3 regions of the Sporosarcina sp. Y1011 genome follow, and region 2 is predicted to be linked to each of the others. Evidence: riboswitches for the same ligand, from Rfam matches in the RefSeq annotation. Region 2 holds a riboswitch; each other region holds the start of a gene.

Region 1 (10,899 bases), on a different contig from region 2:
ATTGGCAGCAAGTCCATCCTGTAGATCTTTGAACCCCTTTCGAAGTCTCCTTACCTGGCTAAGCGCAGCAAAGTTACTAAATACTACTTCCTTATATGTATTCGGATTCCATTCATTCCGGCGAGCCATCTCTTTATAGTTGCGACTCAATTCGATTTCTACAATCCCTTTGCCCTTACTCGTATTAATAACATTTCCAATTTCATTTTGAAGTCCTTTCAACTTAACACTGAAACCATTAATCGTATTCCATTCATTTCCTTTTAGTTCTTTACATCGAATGGTCAATTTACTGAAGTCTGCATTCAAAGATGCGTGTGAAAAAGGCGTCGTCAAATCATCGACATCGGCAATTCTTTCCTCTACTCGCAGATAGCCTTCCCAGCCGGCAATTCTTTTCTTCACGTACTCCGAACGTTCTTGTGCAATCGGCAATTCTCGAATGCTTGTGTAAAGATCAATCGGCATTGCAATACCTGTGCTACGCCCTACTAGAAATTTCAAGCGTGCTGGAAGACGTCTGTTTGTCTGGACGGGTTCTTTCCTTCCCCTAACTTGAAAACCGGTTGCCAAAAAACTTTCATTTAGATAAACGCATTCCATTACGGCCACTCTATCATTTAGACGTTTTGATAAAACTTCATTCGCTACGTTATCAAAGTAAATTGAAAAAGACATATTTCCCTGTCTATTATTCGGTCGTTTTTCAATATATACATAAAAGGATTCTTGCATCGAAAAAAATGCATATTCGTCCATTGTCAATTTCGCTATTCCTTTGCGGGCATTATCCGTCATGCCTAGTCCGCACCGCATTACCTTAAGTGTGGATGAATCTTGTTTCATTAGCATGCCCTCTTTCACAATCTGATAACTATAAACATTGAAAAGTCAGCATCCCTATTCAGATTACTGACTTTTCATTATGACTTATACGATTATTTTATATTGATTTCTCATTTGTAAAATGCGGCTAAAAGACGAACTACATTGTTGGTCCAATAAATCAGCAATTACCTTTTTTCGTGTTTTGGATTTTCACTCTAGACAATTATAGTGTATTTCCGAAGCAGTGTCCCATATAGTCACTTGCACCAATGACAATAAATCCCTGAATAATTATCCTGAATTGAGAGAACATAAGTATACACAAAATGGAGGTGACTTTTTGACCGTAAATAGCAATTCGAACAAAAGAACTTATACAGTATCTGGAACAGATATTGAAGACGTAAAAAGAAAAAATGCAAACTCGGGCCTAACTTATAATGAAGTAAAAGAATTAATTGCCAAGAGTGGCGGACTTGGAACTAGTATCTACAGTGATACAAATCCAGATGAAGTGACAAGGAAAAATCACATATAGCAATTCATTTTAATTGGGGGTGAAAAAATGGAGAAAGACAAAAATAACGATAAGGGTAAGAAAGCGACTAGTGTAACACCCCAAGGTTATGCAGATACTGACCTATCAAAAGATCCAAAAAGTAAACTGGAAGATGCCGCTAAAAAGAAGAACACGAAATAATAATTTGACTTTTTTGCACATTACGACATCAACTTGAAGTTTACTGCAATATAATCCAAACTCAGCCTTTAAGTTGTAGGCTGAGTTTATTTGTACGTATTACTGCCGTCCATGATACAATAAAGATTATACGATCCAAGTATATTGTGAGCGAATACAATCTGAATAACTTGAGACACTATCCGAGTAATTGATTGTTTTCTATCTTTGGCGTTAAAACATTAACAACCTCATTGTGAAAGGGGGATCATTTCATTGATTAATGAAGCAAAGTTAAATAAAGAAGCCATGCACATCCTTAAGTTGACAAGTAGAACCTTTTATATCCCCATCAAATTACTAAATCCAACATTAAGAAAGTCTGTAGGATCAGCATATTTATGTATGCGAGCAATTGATGAAATTGAAGATCACGAAGGATTACAATCGGAGACGAAGCAATATCTTTTGCGCTCAACAAGCGAACTTTTAAAAGCAGACTTTGATGGCGCAGCCTACCAACAACTATTAAAGCCTTATGAGGACCTTTTACCTGAAGTAACATTAAGGCTGGCTGATTGGCTATCTTTTTGTCCGGAAAATATTATGGACAAGGTAAAAGAGTCAACAAGTATTATGGCAGACGGAATGGCGAAATGGGTCGAGAAGGATTGGTTAGTTAAAACCAAAGAAGATTTAGATGAATATACATACTATGTAGCAGGATTAGTAGGTGTTATGCTTTCGGACATATGGGAGATGTATGATGGCACTAAAACAGATCGTGAATTAGCTATCGGGTACGGACGTGGTTTGCAGGCAGTCAATATGCTCCGCAATCAAGAGGAAGATGCTGATCGCGGTGTTCATTTTATTCCCGATGGTTGGGACCGTAACGACATGTTTTCCTATGCAACAAAGAACTTGGAAAAAGCGGATGCCTATGTAGAGTCATTAGACACTAAAAACATTCTTTTATTCTGTAAAATCCCACTTGCCTTGGCAAAAACAACATTAAAAACGCTTAAGAGTGGTAAAGAAAAAATGTCACGAGCTGAAGTTGAATCTACAGTAGAAGAAATTATTAATGAAAATTGACACCAATTTATATTAATACCTTCGAAAAAGTATAGGTAATGCATTAAAAAACATCCCAGCCCTTGTCAATATGACATAGGCTGGGATGTTTTTTCAAATGCCACAACTTTGCTCAGCTTCCTTTATTTTTTATTGTCTGTTGAATCCTGCTTTCTTGTGTCAGCTGAATTCTTTTCATCAATGGGTTTCTTAGAAGACTCGCGCAACTTCGCAATATCTGTTTCCTCACCGAATTCAGTATCGTAACTGAGATTATTAACGCCTCGACGATTGGGTTCTTTATCTGCGACTGTTTCTTCGATTGGATTAAATAAGATACCCAAGCAAGCCAATCCACTTAACCCAACCAGACCGTAAACCACCCGTGATAAAAACGCCTCTTGTCCACCAAATAGTGATGCTACCAAATCAAACTTAAAAAATCCAATTAAGCCCCAGTTGATTGCTCCAATTATTACCAAAGCCAAGGCAATTCGTTGTATCGTTCTCATTATTTTAACACCTCCCTTATTTAATAAGCAGTTTCGAACAATTATTGAATCCGCAATACCGTTTCGAGTTTTAAAGGGATTACATCATTACGAATGGGCACCATAAAAACACTCTTCCCGGTAATTGTTAAGATTCGTTATTATCTTCTGCTAAAAAAGCGTTTTAATACATAAATCATAAAAATTTGTGGAGTTAATCGGCACTAATCCTATATATTTTATGTTTCCCGTTTTTGATCCTTGGTGATGTCTATTCCCTTTATACATATGAATGTACCAACAAATCACATTTTATATATTGAAATTGATTAGGATTCAATCGGTATATAAATACTGAATAAATATATCATTTTATTTAAAGTGGAAACTACTACTAGTAGCTTCTACTCCTATGCTATTATTAACATTGTTCGAAAAAGAGGTTCGAAAACTCCCTCTCAAAAAAACTAAGGAGATGTTTACTATGAAAAATGAAAAAGCAGTCGTTGTATTCAGTGGCGGCCAAGACAGTACGACATGTCTAATTTGGGCATTGAAAAATTTCGCGGAAGTTGCGACGGTTACGTTTGATTATGGTCAGCGCCATTCAGCGGAAATTGAATGTGCAAGAAAAATTGCGGATGAGCTCGGTGTGTCGTTTAAACTGCTCGATATGAGTCTTATTAACCAACTATCTGCTAATGCTTTGACACGTGATGAAATCGAAGTAAAAGAAGTAGATGGTGAATTACCTTCTACCTTTGTTCCAGGAAGGAATCATCTATTTCTGTCGTTTGCGGCTGTCTATGCTGATGCGATTGGAGCCCGGCACTTAATAACGGGTGTGAGTGAAACTGATTTTAGCGGATATCCTGATTGCCGTGACAATTTTATTAAGTCATTGAATGTCACGTTGAATTTAGCAATGGATGGGCGCTTTGTTATCCATACGCCTTTAATGTGGCTGGATAAGGCCGAGGTCTGGGCAATGGCTGATGAATTAGGTGCACTCGATTTTGTACAGCACAAAACACTTACATGCTACAACGGAATTCCAAGTTCAGGCTGCGGGGAATGTCCAGCTTGTGTATTACGAAATGATGGACTAACTGCTTACATTACTAAAAAGTCTGAAGGTGTTTCCGAATGATGCAGCAATTTTACCCACAAGTTCAGCACTCGTTTCGTTTTGAACTTAACAAAGACATGCATTTTTCGGCGGCGCATTACATTCCAAGTGAAAATGCTGGAAAGTGCCAAGTGATGCATGGGCATACGTACTATTTGAACATAACAATCGGAGGAAATGAATTGGATTCAATTGGTTTTCTGATTGATTTCAAGGAACTCAAAACCCTCATTCATGATAAATATGATCATTCCGTATTGAATGATCATCCTGAATTTAAGTCTAACTTCCCTACAACCGAGAAATTAGCTGAACAGATTTATAATTCAATTCAGGAAGTTCTGCAGACGAGAAGCAATAAAGCAGTCTGTCTTCAGGTCATTGTCCGTGAAACGCCAACAAGCTACGTCATCTACCGGCCCAAACTGGAGGAGAACGTATGAAGATTCCTGTGATGGAGGTTTTCGGACCAACTATTCAAGGTGAAGGAATGGTAATGGGATTGAAAACGATGTTCGTTCGGACATCAGGGTGTGATTATTCATGCTCGTGGTGTGATTCCAGTTTCACGTGGGATGGTTCAGGAAAGAGCGTTTCGAAACAACCTATTGAAATTATAGAAGAACTTAAAGCAATTGGTGGGCAGTCATTTTCACATGTAACAATTTCAGGTGGGAATCCTGCGCTTCATAAAGGTATCGGGGAACTTGTTGATTTATGCCATGAACAAGGCTGGAAAGTTGCGGTTGAAACGCAGGCTTCTTTTTGGCAGGATTGGTTGTTGGAAATCGATGATATTACCCTTTCTCCAAAACCACCTAGTTCTGGAATGGCAACAGATTTCAGCAAACTGGATACATTTATGGAGAAACTGCTTAATACGACTGCTAGTTTGAAGATCGTCATTTTTGATGAAGTAGATTTCAAATTTGCCGAAGCCGTCCACCAACGTTACCCGGCTTTTCCTTTCTTTTTACAGACAGGAAACGATGATACGACGACGACTGAAAATGAACTGCTAGTGTCTACTCTACTAAATCGGTATGAATGGTTGGTTGATTTGACCGTCAATTCATCTATCATGAATGACGTTAGGGTATTACCTCAGCTCCATACGCTTATATGGGGGAACAAACGCGGGGTTTAGATATGTACTAATAAAATTACACATGGTAAGTGTCCAGAATCGCTGGCGAATAATTTAATCCACACATCGAGCAAAACAGATGCAGTTGTATTACTTTATATTGAACGACTTCAGCACTTTGTCGATATGTATTAATACTTAGGGATGCGATTTCATCGCATCCCTACTTTTATTTCTAGGAAGTATCACTTTTTAATAGTACATAGCTAAAAATACTATGTGCTACGTGATAGAGTGTCCTAAAACTCTTCATTCTTCCATCTCCCACTTGACCCTTATAAAGTTTTAACTGTTCTAGAAAATAGTCTTAACTTCCAGTGTTGCTAATGATTAAAGACGGGTATAATTAAGCATACGAGAAACTATGGAATAGGGGGCTCGATTAGATGAAGAGAAAAGTCAGTAATTCTGAATACCGTGTTCTTGAAAAGGAGTTTCGCTATTTAGAACAAGCAGGAAAGCTTGGGACGGATCAAAGAAGCGCGCTTCTATCGGAATACGAGCCTACTGAACGAGTGGGTTTTGTGCGGGTCTTGCTGGTCTTTGGAGCCATTTTAATAGGTGTCGGTATTTTAAGTTTCGTCGCTGGAAATTGGCAGGAAATACCGAAACTTGCAAAGTTCATTCTATTATTCGTTGCGACAGCTGGCTTTTATATTGGCGGTTATAAAATGGAAGAACGTTATCCAAAAACATCGCGTAGCCTTTATTATATCGGTGTGGCTGTGTACGGTGCCGGTATCTTCTTGATTGGCCAGATGTTTAACCTAAGCGCAGGCGTCTATGCGGATTTCTTCATGTGGGGACTCGGGATTTTACCGCTCGCCTATTACTTGAAAGATAAATTTATAGCTGCAGTAGCAACAGTATTTTTCATTATCTATGGATTCAATGTATGGGGTGGAATCAGTGGTGTACCTTACTTCCTTCTACTTGTCATTCCATTTCTTTTTTGGATGAATGAAAAAAGGTTCAATCATTCTAGAGGTTTGTTCATCGCTAATACGGTTTTAGCAATGACGTTTATTTTCAATATATTTATCTATTTTGATGTGCATGGGCTTCTTATTGCAAGTTCTTTCTTCGTCATCGGGTTATTTCTCGCCTTTTACCCGTATGGCAGTTACCAATTATCGTCTGAATGGATTGGTTCAGTTGTCTATGGAATAGCGGGGCTATTTCTAACATTTCCAACTACTTGGATTGATGTTGTTTCTGGAGATACTGCCGAAATCATGGCGATTATTTTCACAATTGTTTTCGCGATAAAACTACTGTTCTTCTTGAAAATCGGTAGTTTACCCGCTGTTCTCATTGTTTGTGCACTGATTTTCCGCTTTTACGCAGATTTGTCATATGACTTCATGCCGAAATCACTTTTCTTTGTCATTGGCGGTTTGATCCTAATTGGCTTTGGTTTCTGGTTTGAAAAGACACGTCAGAGGAAAGGTGATAGCCAATGAACAGGATGAAAAATAAGCGTTTTGGTTTCATCGTTGCATTAGCCATCCCTCTTATATTGTTAATTAGCTTGACTTTTAAACCGCTATGGGCGCAAACGTACGGTGAAGATATTAGCTTGTTAACTGTACCTGTGGATCCGAGAGATTTATTATATGGAGATTATGTAACGCTCCGCTATGAAATTGAGGAAGTTGCAAAAAGCGAAATCCCCACAAATATTTTGCGGAAAATTGAAAAACAGACGAATTCCAATCAGTTAACTGTTTATGGAAAGCTAATTAAACAGGGAGACATTTATGTACTTGATAGCTTAACTGATAAAAAACCAAAAGGCAGTATTTACTTAACTGGAAAACTGAATGGCTATGACTATCAAAATACGACAGGTATAAACGTTCATTCCATTAACTTTGGTTTAGATAGATTCTATGTACCAGAAAACACTGGAAAAGAGCTTGAGGATTTATCTGCTAAAGGGCAATTGGTTGCTCACTTAAAGGTGAAAAACGGTTATGCAATTTTGAAGGATGTTAAAGCAATTCAATAACATGAAAAAGCCCAAAACAAGTTCTAGTGAACTGTTTAGGGCTTTTTTATTTAGTTTTTCAATCGTTTTTTGATTTCCATATCATTCAGCCACTTTTCTAGTTGAAAAATAAGTACGGCAAACTTGTTCCGCGACTTTTTCTAATAGCTCACTTGCGTTTTCCATGGCCTCATTTAAACTCATCGGTTTATTCATGATGCTGTATGCTCCAATTACGCCGTACTGATAAAGTGAATCGATATCCCCCATTAGCGACCCAGCCAGAATTATAGTAGATACATTGCGTTTATTTGCCATTTGGGCAACTCCCATAGGTGTTTTTCCAAAAGCCGTTTGAAAATCCAGTTGTCCTTCGCCCGTAATGACAAGGTCTGCATTTAATAGATGTTCGTCAAGCCTTGTATACTCGAGTACGACATCTACCCCCCGCTTCATTGTTGAAGGGAAAAACGCAAGAACTGCGCCTCCGATACCACCTGCCGCACCTGCTCCCTGAAGTTCATGGAGTCTAATGCCTATTTCCCTTTCAATCAAATTAGCAAAATGTAAAAGGTTGTTGTCTAAGAGTTCAACCATTTCTTTAGTCGCGCCCTTTTGCGGACCGAACACATGTGAAGCCCCATTAGGTCCAACAAAGGGATTCTCAACATCAGACGCAATCAAAAATTGACTCTCACTAATGCGGGGATCAAAGTTTTCCGTAGAAATACAGTCAAGTTGATTCAATGATCCCCCACCAAAATCAAGCTCCGCACCTGTATTATCCCTCAGTTCTAGACCTAGTGCTTGAAGCATTCCAGCGCCCCCGTCATTTGTTGCTGAACCACCAAGCGCCAATATGAAACTTCTAAATCCTTCATCGAGTGCATGTCTAATCAATTGACCTGTTCCATAAGTAGTTGCGTTAAGTGGATCTAATTCAGTACTGCTCAATAAATTCAAACCTGATGCAGTCGACATCTCGATGATACAAGTTTTAGTATCTCCAAGCACACCGTATTTAGCTTCAATCGGACTTCTAAGTGGTCCTAAAACTAGAACTGTCTTCGTATACCCTTTGGTAACAGCGACTAAGTTTTCCATTGTTCCCTCACCCCCATCTGCTACAGGAACAAGGACCGTTTCTGCATTTGGAAACGCTTGGAAAACACCTTTTTCAATCGACCGTGCAGCTTCCATCGCTGTGACACTGCCTTTAAATGAATCTGGAGCGATAACTATTTTAATCTTTAACTCCCCCTTTATTCAACGTTTTACAGCATCTAGCATTCATTTATTATGAAATTATAGTCCTGCCTTTAATTTTGTACAGGCTATTGCGCTCCGAGCATTGGTTATGTTTGATATGCAAGTACAATTCCCGCGAATGTTTTCGCGATCATTTCCATCGCAGGTTCGTGAAAGTCAAAACGTTCATGATGATGTGGAAAGACATTATCTGTGTCATCCATTTTTGCTCCAACGAAGAAAAATGCGCCTGGAATTCTTTGCAGAAAATAAGAAAAGTCTTCAACCGGCATAATTGGTTGAGTTTCCACCAAAACGTCCTTACCAAATGCATCCGTTACCACTTGGCGGACAATATTCACTTGTGTTGGATGATTCCAAAGTGCGTCATAGCCTTTTTCTATTTGGACTTCAACTTCACAACCGAGTCCACGACCGACAAATTGTGCAAGTTCAATTAGACGCTTGCCGGCAAGCATTCGCAAGTCCTCATCAAAGACGCGAATTGTCCCTTCCATAACTGCTTTCTCTGGAATGACGTTATCCGCATCACCTGCATGAAACTTCCCTATCGAAATGACAAGTTCTTTCAACGGGTCTGCATTGCGGCTTACAATCGACTGTAGGGCAACCATAATATGACTGGCTGCCAGAATCGGGTCTGCCCCATTTTGCGGTTCCGCCCCATGAGCTCCAGACCCGTTTACAGTGATTTTTATCGTATCTTCTCCAGCCTGTAAATAACCATCACGCACATAGACATAACCCGCTTCCATATTGGACTGTAGATGGGCACCGTAAATCGCATCGACGTTTTCAAGGCAACCATCTTCAATCATTGCTCTTGACCCACCAGGTGGCAGTTCTTCCCCGAACTGATGAATAAGCACAATAGTTCCCTGAAGTTGGTCCTTTACTGCATTCATAGATTTCGCAAACCCTAGTAATGCTGCAGTATGACCGTCATGTCCACAAGCATGCATGACACCGGGAACAGTTGATTGATAAGGGACGTTTTTGGCATCTTGAATTGACAACGCATCAAAATCCGCTCTAAATGCAATTGTTTTCCCAGGCCTCCCACCACGAATTATCCCCGTGACTCCTCTTCCACCAACCCCCCGCCTAACTTCAATTCCCAAGTCTTCCAAGTAGTTCGCGATGAAATTAGGCGTTTCAATCTCCTGATGTGATAGCTCAGGATGCATATGTAAATGACGACGAATCTTTATCATTTCTATCCTAGCAATCGATATATTCTTGAATATCATTTCTTTTAGCATTCATAATTCTCCTTCCATTTAATGAATTTAAATTGTAGCCCTTCTAGTCAGTTAATCATAAAGCAATAGAGAAAGGAAATCCTAATTTCCCTTTATTCATTTTTGCATAATTATACTTGTGCAAGAATGAACATACATGTTATACTTTTCAACGTTATCAACTATTTACATAAAAAAATCTTCCCTACTTTTAAATATCTATTGCCGCTATTCTGAAAAAGCAGTACAATTTATTTACTTCTAAATAATAATTCAAAATTGAATAATGTCATTCTGAGGAAAGGTGGTCGTATGTTAGGATTTTTCTTACATCCAAATTCAAGGGAAGAAATTATCGATTCATATGACGAAGACATCATCGTAACCAATCACGCAGGTATCATAGTAAAAGCTTCGCAAATTAGTGGAAGAAATTATGGTATACAAGCTGAAGAGTTACTCGGAAAGTCCGTTTATGCGCTGGAGAAAATGGGGATATTCTCGCCTGCCATAACACCTTTAGTACTTCAACAGAAAAAGAAAGTAGTCATTATACAATCGACTCCAGGTGGACAGAAAGTACTTATTACTGGTATGCCTTTTTTTAATGAATCGGGTGAAGTTGAATTTGTAATGAGCTATTCATATGAAGTAGCAGAACTTCTGGTTATTCAGGAATACATGAAAGATCTTGAACTTGAAATGTCTTTGGCAAAACAAGAACTATCTCACTTACGAAAAGAAAATCTTACAATTGATGGGCTGACGATTGAAAGCAGATCAACTCGAATCGCCTATGAAACTGCACGTAATGCAGCCGCACTAAACGTCTCCATTTTCCTTTATGGAGAAGCAGGAACCGGGAAAACGACAATGGCAAAGGTCATTCACAATGAAAGCACTCGTAAAGATGGGCCATTCATTGAAATCGACTGCGAAACAATACCTGAAGCGATGTTTGAACGAGAACTATTCGGTGGTGAGTTTGAAAACACAGAAACCGGATTGTTGACGTTATCTCATGGAGGTACACTCTATTTAAAAGGGA
Region 2 (10,899 bases):
CAATTGACGAAATTACGGAAATTGCAACTGGTTTTGGCCTTGATTTTTACCCCATGCGTTATGAAATATGTCCTGCTGATATTATTTACACATTTGGTGCATATGGAATGCCTACGCGGTTTACCCATTGGAGTTTTGGAAAGCAATTTCATAAGATGAAACTGCAATATGACCTTGGCTTAAGTCAAATTTATGAATTAGTCATTAATTCAAATCCATGTTATGCGTTTCTACTTGATACGAACAGCCTGATACAGAATAAGTTAATTGTTGCTCATGTACTTGCCCATTGTGATTTTTTCAAAAACAATGTCCGTTTTTCAAATACGAGAAGAGATATGGTAGAGAGTATGACAGCAACAGCAGAACGAATTGCAAATTATGAAATGGTTTATGGTAAAGAAGAAGTTGAACGCTTTTTAGATGCAGTCCTGGCTATTCAAGAACATATTGATCCATCTATCTTAAGACCTCAACGTGGGGATGATGAACAAAACTTGGATGATGATGAAGAAATCATTCGCAAAACACCATATGATGATTTATGGAATATTAATCAAAAACCAATTGTCAAAAAAGCAGCGAATAAAGTAGGGGGAAAAACACCTATAAATCAAGAAAAGGATCTCTTGCTTTTTATTTTGCAATATAGTCGTGAACTAGAGGAATGGCAACGCGATATATTAACAATGATGCGAGAAGAAATGCTCTATTTTTGGCCGCAACTTGAAACTAAAATTATGAACGAAGGATGGGCATCTTTTTGGCATCAGAAGATTCTTAGGGAAATGGATTTATCGACAGATGAGACAATTGAATTCGCAACACTAAACGCCAATGTTATTCAACCCTCTAAAACAACGATCAATCCCTACTATCTGGGATTGAAAATATATGAAGATATTGAAAAAAGATATAATCATCCAACAGAAAAAATGAGAAGTTTCGGCGTTCGACCAAACTCTGGTAGAGAGAAGATCTTTGAAGTAAGGGAAGTCGAATCTGATATATCATTTATCCGGAATTATGTCACAAAAGAGTTAGTACAGAAGGAAGACTTATATCTCTTTGAAAAAAAAGGAAGCAATTATGAAATTACAAACAAGGATTATGAGGATGTCAGAAACCAACTAGTCTCTATGCGAGTAAATGGTGGATTTCCATTTATTGTCGTCGACAATGGTGACTACTTGCGAAACGGTGAGTTGTATTTAGTACACAAATACGAAGGTACAGAACTAGATTTAAAGTATTTGGAAAACGTACTTCCTTATATCTATCAATTGTGGGGACGGATTGTTCATTTAGAAACATATGTAGAAAATTTACAAGTTGTGTATTCATTTGATAAGAATAAGGTCTATCGAAGGTATGTATAATAATAGTTTATCCCTCAATCGGATTAACGGTCGGGGGATATTTCAATTTTCCAGTTATAGTTGACTGATTTATCTATTTACCGAAAGAACACGCTCACTTCAATCACGACAAGGGCGTAGCCCAGTGATAAGTGGGAGATGAATTTCGGTTGGGCAGTAGCCTAAAATCCTTGCATTAACAGAACATTCGTTCTATAATTAATTCAAAACCCTTTTGAAACGAGGTGAAAGTCTGTGATGATCAACAAAGCCTATAAGTTCCGTATCTATCCAAACCAAGACCAACAAGTCCTCATAGCTAAAACAATCGGATGTAGCCGATTTGTCTTTAATCACTTTTTGGATAAATGGAATGACACCTATAAAGAAACAGGTAAAGGATTAACTTATGGTACTTGTTCAGCTGGCCTTCCCTTGTTGAAAAAGGAATTATCTTGGTTAAAAGAAGTGGACAGCATTGCTCTTCAATCAGCTGTCCGCAACCTTGCAGACTCGTTTGACCGTTTCTTTAAGAAGCAAACCAAACCACCCCGTTTTAAATCGAAAAGAAATAACGTCCAATCTTACAAAACAAAACAGACAAACGGTAATATTGCAGTTATCGGCAATACCATCAAATTGCCCAAGTTGGGGGTTGTTAAACTCGCAAAAAGCCGTGAAATCTCAGGGCGTATAATGAATGCGACAATCAGACGGAATCCGAGCGGGAAATATCTTGTCTCCATTCTTGTTGAAACAGAGGCTTGTAAGCTACCTAAAACCAATACTTCTGTCGGTATTGATGTTGGTCTAAAGGATTTCGCCATACTTTCAGATGAAGCCGTCTATGAAAATCCAAAATTCTTTCGCGCATTGGAAAAGAAATTAGTCAAAGCACAGCGGATTCTTTCAAGAAGAAAAGAACAAGCAATTCGTCAACAGAAACCCCTGCTCGAGGCGAAGAACTATCAGAAACAACGTAGAATAGTCGCTTGTCTTCATGAAGAAATTGCAAACAAAAGAAATGATTACTTGCATAAAGTCTCCATCGAAATCATCAAAAACCACGATGTCATCGGAATTGAGGATTTGCAGGTATCAAACATGCTGAAAAACCACAACTTAGCCAAAGCAATCAGTGAAGTGAGTTGGTCACAGTTCCGCGCAATGCTTGAATACAAGGCGAAGTGGTACGGGAAGATAGTCATTGCTGTAGGTAAAACATTCCCATCAAGCCAACTTTGTTCATCTTGTGGATATAGAAACAAAGACGTTAAGAATCTTGCCTTGCGTGAATGGGATTGTCGAGAGTGTGGAGACCATCACGATAGAGATATTAACGCAAGTATAAATATAAAAAATGAAGCCGAAAGGCTTTTAACCGCAGGGATTGCGGGGTTAGCCTAATCAATAACTGGCGGTTACGTCAGTGGTCTTAGGAATCTCCCACTTCCAAACGAAGTGAAAGTGGGGGTAATTCAATGAAAAGATAGATGATTATAAAAGGAAATTGGAAAGTAGGGGAAATGACCATGATTCGTTATCCTAAACCAATAGGCATCGGCCAAACAATAGGAGTCACTGGGACTTCTTCAGGTGTTGAAAGTGAGTTGCATCATCTGCTGAGAAAAGCCGCCCATCAATTTGAGAAAAGGGGATACACCGTACTCCTTGGGGAGACTGTCTGGACGAATGAAAAACTGACTTCAGCACCGAAAGAAATACGTGTTAAGGAATTTCTAGATATGATGACGGATGATAATATAAATGCAGTTATACCTCCATGGGGCGGCCACTTTTTGTCTGAAATTCTTCCGCTTATAAATTACGAAGAATTGAAGCCGAAATGGGCAACGGGTTACTCGGATACTAGTACATTGCTGTTGACGATTACACTATTAACTGGCATCGCTACAGTTCATGGAACTAATTTTGTTGATTTAAGGAGTGATGAATGGGACCCAGTTACTTCGAAATTCCTGGAAGTGCTTAAGGCATCCGCTGGGGATACAATTATTCAGCATTCATCTGAAAAGTTCCAATCAGAATGGCAGCATTTTGCAACACCAGATCCTTATGTCTTTAAATTGGATATGGAAACAGCATGGGAAACGATAGGAAATCATCCTGTTCGGTTTGAAGGACGTCTATTAGCTGGCTGTATTGATACAATCCGTCATCTGATTGGAACGCCATTTGGGGACGTAAAAACATTCCGGGAAAAATATGTTGCGGATGATCAAATAGTTTGGGCGCTTGAAAATTGTGAATTGGATGCTTCCGATTTCTATAGATCTATTCTTCAAATGCATAATGCAGGCTGGTTGGATAATACTGCAGGCATCATTTTCGGCAGGACAGCGGCAGGAATCGCCCAAGGTGGGTTTAGTGATGTAGATGCAATGGAAAGACTGGCTAAGCTGACGGGTATTCCAATCGTTTATAATGCAGATATTGGACACGTGCCTCCTCAAATGACATTTGTCAATGGAGCATACGCGGAAATTGAAGTGGCAGAAGGCAAAGCCGTGTTGAAAACGAAACTGATCTAATGATAACCCGGCAACCATTCCATTATGCCATCAAATCTGGTATTCTTAAAGAAATGCTCGAGATGAAAGGATGATTGAAATGGCTGGACCTGCACTCAAACAACTTCACTCTCACCGCGCGATACATGAAGGTGGACTTTCAGGAGCAATCGGTAAAACAGAGGGTATGATGGATTTCTTGAAACAGGGAGATCTTGAATTAGCGAATCAAGCGGCAGATGACTTGATTGAATATTGGAAGACACGTGTTATTAGTCATGCGGATGCGGAAGAACAAGGATTTTACGGGGAAGTTGCTGAACGCAACCCGGACTTGAAGGACGCAGTTATTCAATTGACACGGGATCATGATTTACTGCGAATTATTGTGAAAGACATTGAGCAATTGCGCGAAGAAGAAAATTTGAGCCCTGCTGTACTACACAAATTTCACGCTTTGATTGTCGTCAATGAAATACATAGCCGCGACGAGGAACGTATGCTTTTTGAAAAATAAACCTACAAAAAGCACCATTACCCGGTGCTTTTTTCTTCGTCTAGTCCCCAGTTTCTGACTAAGGCCATTTTGATATCGACATATATTGGAAGGAGACGGTAAAAATCGAAAAAGCATTAAAGATATTAACAACGTATTTCGGATACCCTTCTTTCAGGATAGGACAAGAGCAAGTAATCCGTGGAGTTATGGATTATCAAGATATGCTTTGTGTTATGCCGACTGGCGGCGGGAAGTCTGTTTGTTATCAGGTTCCCGCACTTGTGATGGATGGTACTGTCCTCGTTATTTCACCACTAATCTCATTGATGAAAGATCAGGTTGACGCGCTCCATCAAGTTGGGATTCCGGCAGCATACATCAACAGTTCGATGTCATCGGAGGAATACTTTGATACGATGGAAAGAGCTGTGCAGGGTGAATATCAGCTTCTTTATGTGGCACCAGAACGTCTTGACTCTCCCTCTTTTAAAAATCAGTTGCGTTTGATGAAAATTCCGATGGTTGCCATCGACGAAGCGCATTGTATTTCACAATGGGGTCACGATTTCCGACCTAGTTATCGAAATATTAGTAGCATCGTTTCTTTGTTTGATAAAAAACCGGTTCTACTTGCTTTAACAGCTACGGCTACGCCGGCAGTTAGGGAAGATATTTGCAACCAGCTCGGAATTAGTGAAAATAATACAGTAATGACTGGTTTTGAACGAGCAAATCTAACTTTTTCCGTTGTTAAAGGGCAAGACCGTGAAAAATTCGTAAAAGAATATGTTCGGAAAAATGAAGGGGAAGCGGGTATCATCTATGCCGCGACTCGTAAAGCCGTCGATTCAGTGCATGACTTCCTACAAAGAAGTGGAGTGAAAGTCGCAAAATACCATGCTGGACTTGGGGATATTGAACGCCAATCCGGCCAAGACCGCTTTTTAAATGACGAAGCCGCTGTTATGGTAGCGACGAATGCGTTTGGAATGGGAATCGACAAGTCCAATATTCGTTACGTTATTCATTACCAAATGCCGAAAAACATGGAGAGTTATTATCAGGAGGCAGGCCGTGCAGGCCGTGATGGGCTCGATAGTGCTTGTACTGTGCTCTTTTCATCACAGGATGTTCAAACGCAACGTTTCTTAATTGACCAATCGCAAGACCAAAGCAGAATTCCCGCTGAGCTGGAGAAATTACAGTCCATGATTGATTATTGCCATACGGAAACTTGTCTACAAAAGTTCATTATCCTGTATTTCGGAGAGACGGATGTAGTGGATTGTGGAAGATGTGCCAATTGCACTGACACTCGTGAAAGTACAGACGTCACGAAAGATGTTCAAAAAGTATTGTCATGCGTCATTCGAATGGGCCAACGATTTGGCAAGGCTATGATTGCACAAGTATTAACCGGATCACGGAACAAGAAAGTGATTGAATTCGGTTTTGATAAATTAACGACATATGGTTTGATGAAGGGACGCAGCGCTAAAGACATTTCCGATTTCATAGAGTTTATTATTTCGGAAAGTTATCTTGGCGTGGAAAATGGGCAATTTCCGACCATTTATGTTAGTGAAGCAGGAAAAGATGTACTGACAGGTAAGGTGACAGTACATCGCAAAGTTTCTGTTGTTACTATGCAAGTCGCAAATGATGATCCGTTATTCGATCAGCTCCGTGCACTTCGTATGAAACTTGCCCAAGAAGCCGGTGTACCGCCGTTCGTTGTCTTTTCCGATAAAACATTACGGGACATGGCAGCAAGAATGCCAATCACGAATGATGCGTTCCTAGAAGTAAACGGTGTAGGACTTGCGAAACTGGAACGATACGGTGATCCGTTCATGGAAGAAATCAAGAATTATCAAATGCAAAACGCTTGATGAACTTTGAATAAAAGAGGCAGGCACTATTCCGAATGGGATAGTGCCTGCCTCTTGATTTATCAGAATATACAACTGACTCATATTCAATGATTAGAAAGAAAGTCTAACCTCTAATCAATAAACAGCAATTTAAATCCACAAAGTAATTGGGGTAGCGTTTACTACTTTAATCTAAATTTTTTAACGGTTATCTACTTTTTCCGGATACATATCATGATTCATCATCCGGTGTTCTGCCATTTTTTCATATTTCGTGCCGGGTTTACCATAGTTACAATATGGATCGATTGATAATCCGCCGCGTGGTGTGAACTTACCCCATACTTCGATGTAACGTGGTTCAATCAGTTTAATTAAATCATTCATAATAATATTGACACAGTCTTCATGGAAATCGCCATGATTGCGGAAACTGAAGAGATATAATTTAAGTGCTTTACTCTCTACTAGTTTTTTGTCTGGCATGAAACTGATATACATCGTTGCAAAATCGGGTTGCCCGGTCATTGGGCAAAGTGAAGTGAATTCAGGACAATTAAATTTCACGAAATAATCACGATTGATATGCATGTTGTCGACTGACTCTAAAACGTCAGGGTTGTATTCATACACGTATTTTGTGTTTTGATTACCGAGTAAAGTTAAGTCGGTCAGTGTTGCCTCATCTCTTCCAGCCAATTAAAAAACCTCCCATAAATTTGTCAGGGAGGTCCATAGGCGCCGGAAAAAAGAGCCATATCGAATGCACATGACTTAAATTCCGTTATCCATAGTTTTTTTAAGAGGGTCGCTATGAACCTCTCCCGAACAGGGTATTCATTTCGTATCTGACATTAAACGACCTACTCTGATTTGTCAATAGTTTCTCTTTTTGTTAAGCCAATTAACGCATACAGAGCAACTGCCAGCAGGAGGAAACCAGTCAGCATGAATGCTCCTCGATATTCCAGGTCGAGGAAGCCGATAAGTCCCGAACCTGCAACAACGCCTATTGAGAAGAATGCATAGAAATAACCATAAGCTTTTCCACGGAATTCAGCAGACGAAGAATCGATTAGCAGTGAGTTGATCGATGGGAATAGGAAAGCAAATCCCGCTCCATAAATACCCATTGCAACATACAAGTAATTCAATTCTTCAATTTGGCTTAGGAACAACATACTCAATCCCATGAGTGCAATTCCGAATGCTAGCGTCACAACCGGTCGTACGCGGTCAAAAATTCGATTAATGGGTAATAAAAAGATTAGAATTGCAACCACGCCGAATGTACTTAATAATAACCCCGTCGTTTTCGTATCGAATCCGAGCGACGCTACTTTTAAAGGTAAAACAAGGGCTAGTACCCCCTGGGAAAACATTAAAAAGAATGCCCCCGCAAAAGCTCTAACCATACCGGGATGCTGGAACAGATTAATAACCCGGAATTCACCAGTACCTCGTGAAGGGTTTTTTCGTACATATGTATAAGAACGAAGAACGAAGAATGCTAGTATTGCTAACAGTAGCATAATCCCGCCGTTGACCGCCATTATGAAGGAGGTGCTTGTATTAGCAGCAACAATACCTCCGTATGCAGGTCCTAAAATTGCGGCCATTCCAACGAATGCACCCGAAATTGCAACATTTTTACCACGTTTTGAACCTTCTGCACGATTTGCTAGGAAAGTGAAGGCTGCGGGAACAATTAGTCCTTCCATAAAACCATGAACGAATCGCACCCCGAGCAGTGACATCGGCCCAGAAACAAACGCGTAGAGGAAGAGAGAAATCGCCGTCGCAAAAAGTCCGAGTACTAGTATGAGGAATGGACCTCGTTTGTCGGTCATGAAACCTGAAATGACATTCCCGATTGTGTTAGAAAATGAATAGATTCCTACCGCAAGTCCTACCAGGAATGGCGTAGCACCAAGTGATAATGCAAATGGACTCATAACGGGAAGTTGTGAAAATAAGTCGAAAAACGAGAAAAATACAATGAGGTAAACAAACCCACGCATAATGTAGCCTCTTTTCAATGATATAGATACCATTCTATATTTTAGCATTAGTTTGAGCTAAGGGGAAAAGGATAGATTGTGAACAATCCATTTGGTTTGCCATTATACGAACTGTAGCGATAAGATTACGCTTAGATCTGATAGAACAAGAGGTGAGAAATGAATGAGTTTCCTTAAAAAACTTTTCAGCAAGCAAGATAATACAAAGAATGAAGCGCAAATTGAAAAACAGTATATTTTTGTTGAATTGGAATTGGAGGATTACTACGAGCCTTTTTACGCCAGGGATTTGTCAGAACGCCAAGTTGCCGATTTGAATAAACCTGAATATATGAATGTTCACCAATCATTCAATTTAGGATCACCAGTGATCGCACATATCGCATCTGATACTTCAATTGAAATATTTATTCAAACGAATCACTTCGAGGCGAATGCTGTCGTTAAAGCGGGAATTGTAGTGAGTCATGCGTATTCATCCATCGAAGCGATTTTTATGGAAGCAGTTATTTGGACTAGCGGTGGTCATGTGGTGACGATTCCATTTAAACTAAATATTCGTGCTGACGATGAAAAGTCTAGATTGGCTTCAGCTTTGATAAGCATACAGAAAGAAATTCCGTTTTATTTCGGAAGAGTAGTAAATGATTTAGTTACGATAGACAAGCAAATGCTTATGACTATTCCGGAGTCTGTGCAGAATGATATGCAAATCACGCTTGCAGAACTGTACCATGACGAGTCACGAAATCCGGGTCCTTATATAGAAATTGAAACAGTTTTGGATCGTGAAATGACGACTGCAGGATGGGTCATGCACTTTGATAATGAAAAGTTGATAGAAGAAGAACCAGACTTGTCTTTTATGATAAATGAAATTTTAAGTACGGTTTTTGATAAAATCATTCAATTGGCCGACAATGGCCGTTTTACAGGATGGGTTGCAGAACATGTAGCGAATTCAGAAGGAAGTAGCCCATATGGCGAAACAACGACATTCATCTTTACATCGTCAGAACCGATGCATAGAAATGAAAAACTTCATAGTGCGATTATGAAATATATGAAATCATTAAAAGGGTTCTTAAGAGAAGATGGCGGCTATCCATTAAAGTATGAAGCACTTCCTTTGATTAGACAAATCGGCACTGGATATGGATTTGTCTTGATTGATGAATGTTTTTTAGCAAAAGCAGATGAGTTATATAGAAAGATGACGAATAAAGAGATAAACTTATATAGTAAATTGCTGAAATTGAAAGCATTAGATCGAAAGGGGAATAAAAACGATGACAATTAGAGTCGGAATTGCAGGTTATGGAAATTTAGGCCGCGGTGTTGAATACGCGATTGCTCAAAACAACGATATGGAACTGGTAAGCGTATTTACAAGGAGGAAGCCAGAGGACGTTAAACTGCTGAATGGCAATATACCTGTTCATATGATGTCTGACATCCAAAATTATACAGAAGAGATTGATGTCCTAATTCTTTGCGGTGGATCAAAAAATGATTTACCGGAACAAGGACCAGCTCTTTCTGCTCTTTTCAATACTGTCGATAGTTTTGATACGCATGCAAAAATTCCAGGATACTTTGAATCGGTTGATGCAACGGCTAAACCGAATGGTAAGACTGCGATCATTTCCGTCGGATGGGATCCGGGTTTATTTTCCATCAATCGTTTGTTCGGTGAAGCAGTATTATCAGAAGGAGCAACGTATACATTTTGGGGCAAAGGGTTAAGCCAAGGGCATTCCGACGCACTCAGAAGAGTTGAAGGCGTAAAAGGTGCTGTACAATATACGCTTCCTAATTCAGATGCAGTCGATCGCGTGCGGGATGGTTCGTTACCAGAATTGTCGACGCGTGAGAAACATACGCGTGAATGCTATGTGGTCTTGGAACAAGGCGTTGACGCTGAAGAAGTGCGAAACACGATTGTAACAATGCCAGACTACTTCTCTGACTACGATACGACTGTTACCTTTATCACTGAAGAAGAATTGAAACAGGACCACTCGGCAATGCCCCACGGCGGTTTTGTAATTCGTAGCGGTAAGACAGGTGTTGGCAATACACAAGTAATAGAGTATTCACTAAAACTCGGTAGCAATCCCGAATTTACTTCAAGTGTACTCGTTGCATACGCACGTGCAGCTTACAGGTTGAATGAGAATGGTGAAACAGGCGCAAAAACAGTATTTGATATTGCACCTGGTTTACTATCACCAAAAAGCGCTGCAGATTTGCGTAAAGAGTTATTATAATAGCACTAGAGCCACCTAGGAAATTCACTATATACCCGCCTAAAAATTTATCTTTTGATAGTTGATGTAAGCTAAAATCCCTCAATCTAACTTTTGGTTGGGGGATATTTTTGTTTAAGGATATATTAAAACCTAGTTTTTTGATAACACTTCACTTTTCGCATATACTACTCATAGGGAACATATTTAGGAGGGCGAAGTAATTGACAAAATTAGACGATACATTAATGATGCTAAAAGAGTTAACGGATGCTAAAGGGATTCCAGGAAATGAACGTGAACCCCGTGAAGTGATGAAAAAGTACATAACGCCATTTGCGGATGAAATCGAACAGGATGGACTCGG
Region 3 (10,899 bases), on a different contig from region 2:
TGGAAAACGATGGCGAAGGTTGTTCTATTTCTACTGATTCCACTCATTTTATATAGGAAGTTTGGATTTCCATTCTTACGATTACGCGGTACAGATTCTAAAAGTATGGGTATCGCAAACGCTTCGGGAATCTTAATAATGGCCGTTATCATCATGTCATTTCTCCTATTAAAGCCATTCATTAATCTCAATGAACTTATTGTCGATTTAGAAGACGCTGGTGTAACAGCTACAGTGTTCCCTTTCATCGCATTCTATATTTTGTTCGGTAATTCGATGCTGGAGGAGTTTTACTTCCGCGGCCTGTTGCCAAGTCTCATGGGCAATTCAAAAATCCGACTTCTTGTTCCATCTTTCCTGTTTGCGGTTTACCATATTGCCATTTTTTTACCTTGGTTTAGCCCGGCACTTCTCGTAGTAGCCGTTGCGGGACTTTGGTTGGGAGGAGTGATCTTTCAGTTGGCCAATGAAAAAAGCGGAACCATTTTGCCCTCCTGGACGATACACATGTTTGCAGATATCGGTGTTTTACTTGTTGGAGTGTATATTATTTATTTCTATTGAAAGGATGAGTCTACCGCGTCCTTAAGTTTTTCAATACAGTCTCGGTCACCAATCGCAATAAGGATGTCTCCCTTGCTAAACTTCATTTTTAAATCAGGATTACTGATTAGTTCTTTTTCCCGCATTATGGCGACGAGAGTGACGCCATACTTTCTCCGTATGTCCAACTCATCAACGGTCTGTCCAAGAAGCGTCGAATGTCCATCCAACAAGATTTCTTCGACCATAAAGTCCTTATTCCCCGAACGAATAAGCTTATTTATATAGTCAATTCCTGTCGGTTTTATAACGGACATGGCTAGCTCGCGCCCTCCGATAACAGAAGGATTAATGACCCGGGTTGCGCCTGCCCTTTTCAACACATCTTCTGACCCCTCTTTTTCTGCACGTGCTGCGATTTCTATATCCTCATTCAAACTTTTTGCCGTTAAGGTTATAAAAACGTTGTCCGCATCGCTTTCCAGTGCTGTAATCAATCCCTTAGCATGATCGACACGCGCTTTCAACAGAATATCCTTATTCGTCGGATCACCAATGAGCCGAAGAGTTCCCCGATCGACAACTGCAAGTATTTCCTCCTCGTTGTCATGAATGTAGAGTATTTTCGTCTCGCCTTCCTCCTCTTTTAGTTGCTTGTATACCTGTTGCGCAACGCGGCCGAATCCACACACAATGATATGATTTTCCAACTTTCCTATTTCATGATTCATCTGCTTCTCCCACACTTTCTCTGCTAATTGTTTTTCAATAATGTACGTAGCCGCTGTACCAAGTCCATATGTCACAATCGCAACCCCTGCCGGCACGAGGAAAAGCGCAAATCCTTTACCTCCATTTGTCACTGGATAAATATCCCCGTATCCAATCGTCATGACGGAGATGATTGTCAACCATAATGCATCGAAAAACGGTAGGTCTTCGAAAAACATGAATCCTACAGTTGCGAAAATTAACAGAAATATTATTGCACCCATCAGAAATAACAGACGCCGGGAACCCTGACCAATATCAAGCCATCTTTTTTTAAACAAACCAATCATCTCCCAAATTACAGTACCAGACGTAGCATCTGTTTTAGTTAATCATTCCTGCTAAAGGAAAACCTTAAACCCTTTTCACAATTAATGATCCTGACAATAGAAAGAAGCTGTAAGCAATGCCTCGTTTAAATAAAGGCATTGCTTACAGCTTACTTCGTTATCTATTTATTAAACCGCCGCCACGACGACCGTTACTTTGAATAAATCTCCATCTACTTCAATTTTCATATTCCCATTATGCAAATCGACGATGGATTGTGCAATCGCAAGACCAAGTCCAGAACCGTCCGTTTGACGTGATGCATCAGCCCTTTTGAATCGTTCAAACAATTCGTCAGTGTTTTCACCAAGCTCATACTTCGTCACATTTTTCACGACGAATTCCGCGTTATCTCCCACTTTTCGAAGTGTAATATAGACACGGGTACCCGGCAATGTGTATTTAATGGCATTGACAATCAAATTATCCAGTACGCGCCACCATCTTTTCCCGTCGACATAGGCAACAAGCGTAGACTCTGGTAAGTTCACCCTAAAATCAAGGCCCGATTTCGAAATTTCTTCTTCGTGCTCTGCAAGTGCTTGCTGAAGCAATTGTGTCAAATCGACACGTTGTTTGTGAAGCTCCAAGTTACCGCTTGCCATTTTCGAAACTTCAAATAAATCCTCAATCAATGTCTTTAAACGCTGTGATTTCCTATCTAAAATATCTATATACTTTGTTCTTTCTTCGGCTGTGATATCTGCCTTTTTCAATAGATCCGTGTACGTTATAATTGATGTTAATGGTGTCCTAAGATCATGACTAACGTTCGTAATAAGTTCCGTTTTTAGGCGTTCACTCTTCGCTTGTTCGGTCATGGAACTCCGGACACCTTCGCGTAAATTATTGAGATTCCGTGCATGATCGGCAAGCGGTGATTTCCCTTCGATTTTAATTTCCTCATGAAGACGTCCATTCGCCATCGCTTCAGTAGCCACAATAATACGATTCAAATACGCCGTTCTTCTCACGAATATATAGAGGAATGGCAATCCAGCGAAAAATAGAAGTGGAATGTAAATCATAATTAATATAGGTTGCATGAGAACACCGAGAAACCCGATGCCCGCTAGGAAAAAACCGATTAATAGAAGGAACATTTGTCTACCAATTGAACGATTCAAAAACATTCCTTGCCACGCAAGTATAAATCTCAAACTATAACTATCCTTAATTTCTTGCTTCAACGTCTCTTCATCTTTTAGTCGTTCCATGAAATTAGCCGCCTGAAACACTGTTAGCAAAACGAGGATTGCAAGGAAAAGACAAGAAATTATATACATTAGTAAATTTTCAAGGCCATAAAAATAGACAAAGTCTGCAACAATTAATAAATGAGTATAGAGCATCAGCAATGTTATTACCAACAGAGCTCCTTTTACATCGATTTTTATACGATTATACCAGTCTGCCCCTCTTCTACCCTTCACCCAGTTCTTATTGAAACGAAACTTTGTCAACAGTAGGATTAATGCAATTACCCCCGCAACCCAAGTTCCATAGGCAATGTATTTAGATTTGTTAAACCAGATTGCCTGTTGACCGTAAACCCCTTCCAGTAATGCCGCTTTTGAAACGGCGACAATCCCTTCGAAATCTCGTTTAGGATTCTCGATTATTGATGGGTTACTGTCGATGTATTCTCCAGAATGGTTTCTAGTGTACTGATACAAATCATTGGTATTTATACGAAGTGACTTCGCCTCAAAGTACCCTTCCTCGGAATCAAACACGTTCTGATAGACAGTGGACACGTTGACATTTCCAGACGAAAACATTTCACCCGTTTCCACATCTTTCAATTCGTAGGCAATGTGTGAGAAGTTATAACCATCCATACCATTGATATGATCATTTACATATTGTTCAAGTGCCTTTCCTTTTTCAGAACGGACTTTTTCCTCTACATACTTATCATCTTGGAAGTTTTTTCGAATATCATCTGTTTTTAATTCTTGTTCTTTGACCAGTTCTGTTTTCAGCACTTCATTGCCAGCTGCTGTCGCCTCTGCGATTCGGTCTTGATATTGGGCTGCAATATTGGCAATTTGTTCTGCCAATGTGCCGTAACGCTCACGATGCTCTGCGATTTCCTCCTTTGATACGTTGATTTGTTTTTTCTCCTTTTCCACATCAATCGGATTCAAAACCGTCGTACTAATCCTGTCATAAAAACTTTCCATTTCTGATTTGAATTCATCTGTATCTACAAAGCTATTCCCTACAAACCTCGGACCCGTGTTTATAATAGAGACAAGCGCCGTTAAAAACAAGGCGATCAGGATTGACCAGACAACTAGAGGCATTCGTTTATTTTTCATATTCATACATTTCCTTTCACTATCCGGGTGAAGTAAGCAATCGCTCTACCGGAACGTTCCATTCCATTACCGACCAGGTCAATGATGTGGGAGAAACAGTAACCGATACTTAAAGCCGCAATGACAATAGCGATGATTGACCAAGCTACACCCCAGTCATTTTTCGATTTTGTAACCAATGCCCCACACCACCTTTACATATCTCGGATTTTTCGGATCTGCTTCAATTTTTTCGCGTATTTTACGTATATGCACCGCAACGATATTTTCAGCATTGTACGCTGCTTCATTCCAAACGCGCTCGTAGATTTCATTGATGGAAAATACACGCCCCGCATTTTTCATCAGCAACTCTGTGATTTTGTATTCAATTGGTGTCAGTTTTACCACGTCACCATCAATAGTGATTTCCTTTGCTTCTTCATCAAGAACAAGCCCGTCGATTTCTACTTTTTTCTGACCATCGTATGTCCCAAATTGGATATAGCGACGCAATTGCGACTTCACACGGGCCATCAACTCCATCGGATGGAAAGGTTTCGTCACATAATCATCTGCGCCAACGGATAGTCCATGGATTTTATCAGAGTCTTCCACCTTCGCACTCAGCATAATAATCGGGATATTGCGCGCTTCCCGAATTTTGAATGTCGCAGTAATACCATCCATATTTGGCATCATAATATCGAGAATAAGAAGATGGACATCATTCGACTTCAGTAGCTCAAGTGCCTCTATACCATCCGCCGCCTTCAGTACCTCATAACCTTCATTTTTCAAATATATTTCAATCCCGTTACGGATATCCTGATCGTCATCCGCTACAAGCACTGTGAATTTCGCCATCTTCCGCACCTCGCTTTTCTCTATGATACCAATTGTAACCGCCAAATCTTAACATTCACCTACTGTAATTATGAAGAATTTCTTAAGAACAGATTATATCGGTAAAAACCCCTGACTTCCCAACTATCGATGGGAGACCAGGGGTTTATCTGACTTCTTCATTTTTCTACCACTGAGCGTCAATACGAGGATTCCGCCTAGCAACATAGCAATGCCCGTCCAGGACGTTCCGTCGAGATGCTCGCCAACCACAATAACACTCAAAACAGCTGCAGTAAGCGGTTCAGCAAGTGATAGAGTAACGGCAGACGACGATGGAATTCTTTTTAATCCGGCTGAAAACAGGATGTACGCTACACTTGTCGTAATTAGTCCAAGATACAGTACCACAGATATTCCCCGAGCAGAAATCAGACCATCCGTTTCGAATAAAAACACAAGTGGCATCAGCAACAACGCACTAATTGAAAAGATGACTGCAACAGCAGGTACAGCGTCCACTTTTTCAAGTACTTCTTTATTTACAAGTGCATAAAAGGCAAACAATAGTCCTGCCCCAAGCGACATCGAAACACCTACTGGATTAACAACGATACCGTCTTTATTTAAAAATAGTAGTGCACACCCCGCAATCGCAAGCGCGGTAGCTGCAAGCCAAATAAGTGTCGGACGTCGTTTTAACAACAACCATTCGATGATTCCAGAAAATACAGGCGAACTGCCAATTGTAACGACTGTTCCTATAGCGACGCCGGTTAATCTAACAGAAGAAAAGAATAGATACTGGAAAATAGCCATTGAAATAGCCGCGTAAATCGTAGCTTTCCACGGCCAATTTCGAAAATTAATTTTTCGCATGATTAGTAATAGAATCAACAATGAAAAACCACCCACCGCAAGCCGTGATGCACCAACTGTCAATGGATGGATGGTTTGCGGGAGAAACGTTTGTGCAGTGCCCGTTGTTCCCCATAGGATTGCGCCTAACAACACGACTGTGTAGGCAATTCGCTGCGACATGATTCCACTGCTCCTTTTCCCTTTATATATAGAAGATACCATGTAATTCGAGAGTTCCAACACTTTAAATCAACTTGACGTAATTAGTAACTATCCACTATAATAATAAATTGTTCATACACGTGGTTCGTAACCATCCCACGCTAAAAAACTAGGAGGAAATAAGTAATGAAAATAAAAACAATGGCCATAAGCGGGATTATTGCCGCTTTATATGTAGCCGTATCTCTATTAATAGCACCACTGGCTTATTCAGCAATCCAATTTCGTATCTCCGAGCTGTTCAACCATCTTGTGGTATTTAATAAGAAGTTCTTCTTCGGCATTGTACTCGGAGTATTCGTCACAAACTTGTTTTCTCCACTTGGCATGTATGACCTATTTTTCGGCGTAAGTCAATCAATTATAGCTCTTTCAATCACGATATTTTCTGCTAAATTTATACCTGGCATTTTCAAGCGATTGGTCTTCAACACACTTGTTTTCACCTTTACCATGTTCATCATTGCTTTCGAGTTAAACCTAGCATTAGAGCTCCCTTTCCTACTTACATGGTTAACAGTTGCAATCGGTGAATTTGTTGTCATGGCAATTGGAATTCCGATTATGATGGCTTTGAATAAACGGTTAAACTTCAAGAAATTGATTTAACCGAAACAGCACCCGCCACTTTATCTACAACTGAATTTTCTAAGGAGGGCTTAGATGTATATCTCCATTCAAGAAGCTGCCGAATATCTTAGCATGCCCGTCGAACAAATTCAGAAGTATGTAAGGGAAGGACGAATCCGTTCTGTCCATGACGGCGAACAATTTCTAGTGAACAAAGATCAGTTTAGTCTTTATTTAGAACAGCTCGAAACATTAAAACACCAAATTGACGAATGGCGTAACGAACCCATTCCACCGGATCGCGACATTAAAGATGAAGATTGAGAAATCGGCTGAAAATCTATGGATTTTCAGCTATTTTTATTTAAATAGAGGACTCCGCATCGTCCTTGCACACGAATGGAAAGGGTTATGAACGGGAATACTTATTTAACCGGACAGTTGCTTTCATTACATTTTGCTAGTATAGTTAAAAACTGTTTCTACATTACCAGTAACACGAGGGGGAAGTATGAAGAAAATATCAAACGTTTTTTATATCACAATTGGTCTCATCATATTGACCGTTGGGTATGGCGCATTTGCCCCTGAAAGTTTTGAAGCAATTACAACGAATATTAAAAACGTTGTTGCATCAACTTTCGGTTGGTACTATATGTTACTCATGTCATTTATGTTAGTCCTGAGTTTCTATTTCATCATAAGTCCATATGGAAAAATCCGTCTTGGAAAAGATACAGATCGTCCGCAATTTTCTACAATTTCATGGATTGCCATGCTCTTTTCTGCTGGGATGGGTATCGGACTGGTCTTTTATGGTGCCGCAGAACCATTGTCACATTTTGCAATCGATCCCGCCACGGAAGCTCCAAATACGGATGCGGCTTTTAAAGAAGGGCTACAACAGACTTTCTTCCATTGGGGGCTCCATGTGTGGGCAATGTACGGCGTAATCGCACTATCTCTTGCCTTCTTCCAGTTCCGCAAAGGCGAACCAGGATTAATTTCAGCAACACTGAAGCCGATATTCGGGAAAAAAATGGTAGGTCCGTGGGGCGTTCTCGTCGATGTACTCGCAGTATTCGCGACATCGTTTGGAGTTGCTACATCTCTCGGCTTCGGCGCTGTTCAAATTAATGCAGGTCTTCATTACTTATTTGACGTTAAAATTAATATCTTTTCTCAAATTGTCATCATTGGGGTCGTTACTGTCCTATTCATCGGATCCGCCTGGTCGGGACTTAGCAGGGGTATTAAATATTTGTCGAATACCAATTTAGTACTTGCACTCGCACTTCTCGGATTTGTGGTTATAGTGGGACCGACATTGCTTATTTTCAATATGTTTACTGATTCGTTTGGGGGTTATTTATCAAATCTCGTTCAAATGAGTTTTCGCACAGCACCTTTAGACTCTAGTGATCGTAGTTGGCTTGACAGCTGGACTATTTTCTACTGGGCTTGGTGGATCTCATGGGCACCGTTTGTCAGTATGTTTATAGCCCGAGTTTCAAAAGGACGTACCATTCGCGAATTCATGATTGGTGTACTTGTTGCCCCTACGCTCCTTGGATCATTCTGGTTTTCAGCGTTTGGAACAACAGCCATCGATATTCAGAAAAGCGGCGTTCTCGATTTGGCGAAAGCCGATACGGAACTAGTCATTTTTGAAATGTTTAGTGCAATGCCTTTGTCTATCGCCGTTTCAGTATTTGCCATATTACTGATTGCATCCTTTTTCATTACGTCTGCAGATTCGGCAACTTTCGTTTTAGGCATGCAGTCGACAAACGGTTCGTTGACACCACCTAATACAGTTAAACTCATTTGGGGTATCATCCAATCGACAATTGCCCTCATTTTACTTTCTGTCGGTGGACTTACGGCCTTGCAAAACACCATTATTATCGCGGCGCTGCCATTCTCATTCGTCATGTTGCTGATGGTTATCTCATTTATCAAAGCTTTGAAAGTAGAAGCTAAGTTAATGAAGCTAAAAAAATGATTTGAAAAGGCGATTCCTGAGATGGAATCGCCTTTTTCTTAACTTTTGATAAGAACCTTTTCACGTTGTCTAACCATATATAAGAAGTCTCCGATCAATGCGCTCGCTGTCGGATACATGCCTGCTCCCGGGCCTACAAGAGTAAGGGACCCTAGATAATCAGTTTCAACAATAATTGCATTATCAACACCGTCGACTCCATATAACGGATTGTCAGGACCAATTAGTACCGGTCCCACACTTCCTCGCAAGACACCCTTTTCATCAATTGAAATCTCCGCGATATGCCGATAACGAAGTTTCCCTTTTAACGCTTCTGCAACATCTTCAGCTTTAACTCCATCGATTCCCACAGTCGGGATGTCTCTCCAATCAGGCTGGGCACCAAATGATAGTGCACTTAAAATCATCAGTTTTCGAAAAGCATCTTTACCACTAACATCGTCAGTCGGATCTGCTTCCGCATAACCAAGCTCTTGTGCTTCAATAAGTGCAGCCTTAAACGAAACTTTCTCTTCCCGCATCTTTGTCAGGATGAAATTTGAGGTTCCATTTAAAATCCCTCTGACTCGTCGTACTCGATCTGCAGGCAACAAGTTTTTTACTGTACGGATAATTGGTACTCCACCCGCTGTAGTTGCTTCATAACCGACCTGAACGCCTCGGAATTCCGCGTGTTTCAATAATGCCGGACCATGTGTCGCGAACATTTTCTTATTTGCCGTTATAATGTGTTTGCCTTTTTCGATTGCATCTGAAAGATACGTATAGGCAGGTTCCTCACCAACAATTGCCTCAAAGATGAAATCAATGTCCGGGTTCATCAGTATGTCCTGGATGTCTCCCGTCACTTTTACCCCGGGTGTTGCTAGACGCACTTTCGCTACATCGCGAACAAGGATGGCAACTATATCGATTTCGCAGCCTGTTTGCTGCTTAATCTCATTCTTTCTTTCATTCAAAATTCTGTAAACCCCTTCACCTACAGTGCCGAAGCCGAGTAGAGCAACCTTGATTGACGGCATTTCGCCACCTCCATGGACTGCTTAATAACAAGTCCCCATTTTTCAGTTTCATTTAAATGGCTATAGGGCGTAACAAACTAAGAGGATTGTCATAGCCATCCTTCTTCCAAAAATTATACTGTTACAGCTACTGCTGCTTCAATAGCCTGCGCTAAATCTGCAATAATGTCTTCTGCTGATTCAAGACCAACCGATAGTCTAATTAGTTCCTCGGTAACGCCTGATTTTTTCAAATCTTCAGGGCCGAGCTGCTGGTGCGTTGTTGATGCAGGATGGATGATCAAGGATTTTGCATCGCCAACGTTAGCTACGTGCGACCAGATTTTAACGTTGTCAATTACGTTTCGACCAGCCTCACGCCCGCCTTTGATGCCGAAAACGATAATGGAGCCGAAGCCGTTTTTCAAATACTTTTTCGCAAGGTCATATGATGGGTGATCTTCGTTCCCAGTATACGTTACCCATTCAACAGATGGATGCTGTTTCAAGAATTCTGCCACTTTGATAGCATTTTCATTATGTCTTGTCACACGCAGATGCAAGGTTTCAAGTCCTTGTAAGAAGTTAAAGGCACTATCCGGATCCAAGCAAGGTCCAAAGTCTCGTAACAATTGAACACGTAGCTTAGTGGCAAACGCCGCACCTGCAGTGTCAATTCCATAACGAAGGCCATGGTAAGATTCATCCGGCTCAGTAAAGCCTGGGAACCGTCCTTGTGTCCAATCAAACGTACCCGCGTCAACAGCAACTCCACCGATTGTTGTACCATGTCCGCCAATCCATTTCGTTGCAGAGTGGATCACGACATCTGCACCAAATTCGATTGGATTTGAACCGTATGGAGATGCAAACGTACTGTCTATAAGAAGTGGTAGACCGTTTTCATGTGCAATGTCCGCAACTGCTTCAATATCAAGCACATGTAAACTTGGATTACCAATTGTTTCTGCAAATAAAGCTTTTGTTTTATCTGTAATCGCTGCGCGGAAGTTTTCAGGATCCGTTACATCGACAAATTTTACATTGATGCCGTAACGCGGAAGCGTATTAGCAAATAAATTATACGTACCACCATACAAATTGCTCGCCGCGACAATTTCATCACCTGCGCCTGCGACATTTAAGATTGAAAATGCAATAGCCGCCATTCCTGAAGATAATGCAACTGCCGCCGTTCCTCCTTCAAGAAGTGCAATACGTTCTTCAAAAACAGCAACGGTTGGATTTGTAATACGCGTATAGATGTTGCCTGCTTCTTGCAGTCCAAACAATTTTTGAGCATGTTCAGTATCACGAAATACGAATGATGAGGTTCTATGAATAGGAACTGCACGAGAACCTGTTACAGGATCGGGTTTTTGTCCACCGTGTAGAAGAAGTGTTTCAGGTTTAAGTTTTGTCAAAGTCATTACCTCCAAAGTTT

Evidence for each region. A riboswitch is a leader RNA that binds a small molecule or an ion and turns the genes downstream of it on or off. The one in region 2 is predicted to bind preQ1.
Region 1: linked by a shared signal. The riboswitch ahead of queC (7-cyano-7-deazaguanine synthase QueC) and the one ahead of queF (preQ(1) synthase) in region 2 are both predicted to bind preQ1.
Region 3: linked by a shared signal. The riboswitch ahead of AC25Y5_RS04000 (QueT transporter family protein) and the one ahead of queF (preQ(1) synthase) in region 2 are both predicted to bind preQ1.

What each region holds. Positions count from the first base shown of each region.
Region 1 is NZ_JBYHFP010000006.1:119,077-129,975, reverse strand. It holds gene AC25Y5_RS09850 (AAA domain-containing protein) at 1-846, opposite strand, end outside; gene AC25Y5_RS09845 (gamma-type small acid-soluble spore protein) at 1,169-1,366, shown strand; gene sspL (small, acid-soluble spore protein L) at 1,394-1,528, shown strand; gene AC25Y5_RS09835 (squalene/phytoene synthase family protein) at 1,784-2,605, shown strand; gene AC25Y5_RS09830 (DUF378 domain-containing protein) at 2,728-3,096, opposite strand; PreQ1 riboswitch class I at 3,509-3,552, shown strand; gene queC (7-cyano-7-deazaguanine synthase QueC) at 3,560-4,225, shown strand; gene queD (6-carboxytetrahydropterin synthase QueD) at 4,222-4,647, shown strand; gene queE (7-carboxy-7-deazaguanine synthase QueE) at 4,644-5,351, shown strand; gene AC25Y5_RS09810 (DUF2157 domain-containing protein) at 5,738-6,814, shown strand; gene AC25Y5_RS09805 (GDYXXLXY domain-containing protein) at 6,811-7,362, shown strand; gene AC25Y5_RS09800 (glycerate kinase) at 7,444-8,589, opposite strand; gene AC25Y5_RS09795 (M20 metallopeptidase family protein) at 8,697-9,872, opposite strand; gene AC25Y5_RS09790 (sigma 54-interacting transcriptional regulator) at 10,164-10,899, shown strand, end outside.
Region 2 is NZ_JBYHFP010000001.1:358,726-369,624, forward strand. It holds gene AC25Y5_RS01795 (SpoVR family protein) at 1-1,379, shown strand, start outside; gene tnpB (IS200/IS605 family element RNA-guided endonuclease TnpB) at 1,617-2,765, shown strand; gene AC25Y5_RS01805 (S66 family peptidase) at 2,891-3,910, shown strand; gene AC25Y5_RS01810 (hemerythrin domain-containing protein) at 3,990-4,406, shown strand; gene recQ (DNA helicase RecQ) at 4,511-6,280, shown strand; gene queF (preQ(1) synthase) at 6,464-6,961, opposite strand; PreQ1 riboswitch class I at 7,047-7,090, opposite strand; gene AC25Y5_RS01825 (MFS transporter) at 7,126-8,283, opposite strand; gene AC25Y5_RS01830 (hypothetical protein) at 8,447-9,583, shown strand; gene AC25Y5_RS01835 (diaminopimelate dehydrogenase) at 9,573-10,553, shown strand; gene AC25Y5_RS01840 (M42 family metallopeptidase) at 10,757-10,899, shown strand, end outside.
Region 3 is NZ_JBYHFP010000002.1:361,102-372,000, forward strand. It holds gene AC25Y5_RS03970 (CPBP family intramembrane glutamic endopeptidase) at 1-564, shown strand, start outside; gene AC25Y5_RS03975 (potassium channel family protein) at 558-1,595, opposite strand; gene AC25Y5_RS03980 (sensor histidine kinase) at 1,773-3,968, opposite strand; gene AC25Y5_RS03985 (hypothetical protein) at 3,971-4,147, opposite strand; gene AC25Y5_RS03990 (response regulator transcription factor) at 4,125-4,814, opposite strand; gene AC25Y5_RS03995 (DMT family transporter) at 4,938-5,834, opposite strand; PreQ1 riboswitch class I at 5,951-5,995, shown strand; gene AC25Y5_RS04000 (QueT transporter family protein) at 6,003-6,485, shown strand; gene AC25Y5_RS04005 (excisionase family DNA-binding protein) at 6,540-6,770, shown strand; gene AC25Y5_RS04010 (BCCT family transporter) at 6,958-8,451, shown strand; gene AC25Y5_RS04015 (homoserine dehydrogenase) at 8,490-9,476, opposite strand; gene AC25Y5_RS04020 (O-acetylhomoserine aminocarboxypropyltransferase/cysteine synthase family protein) at 9,590-10,879, opposite strand.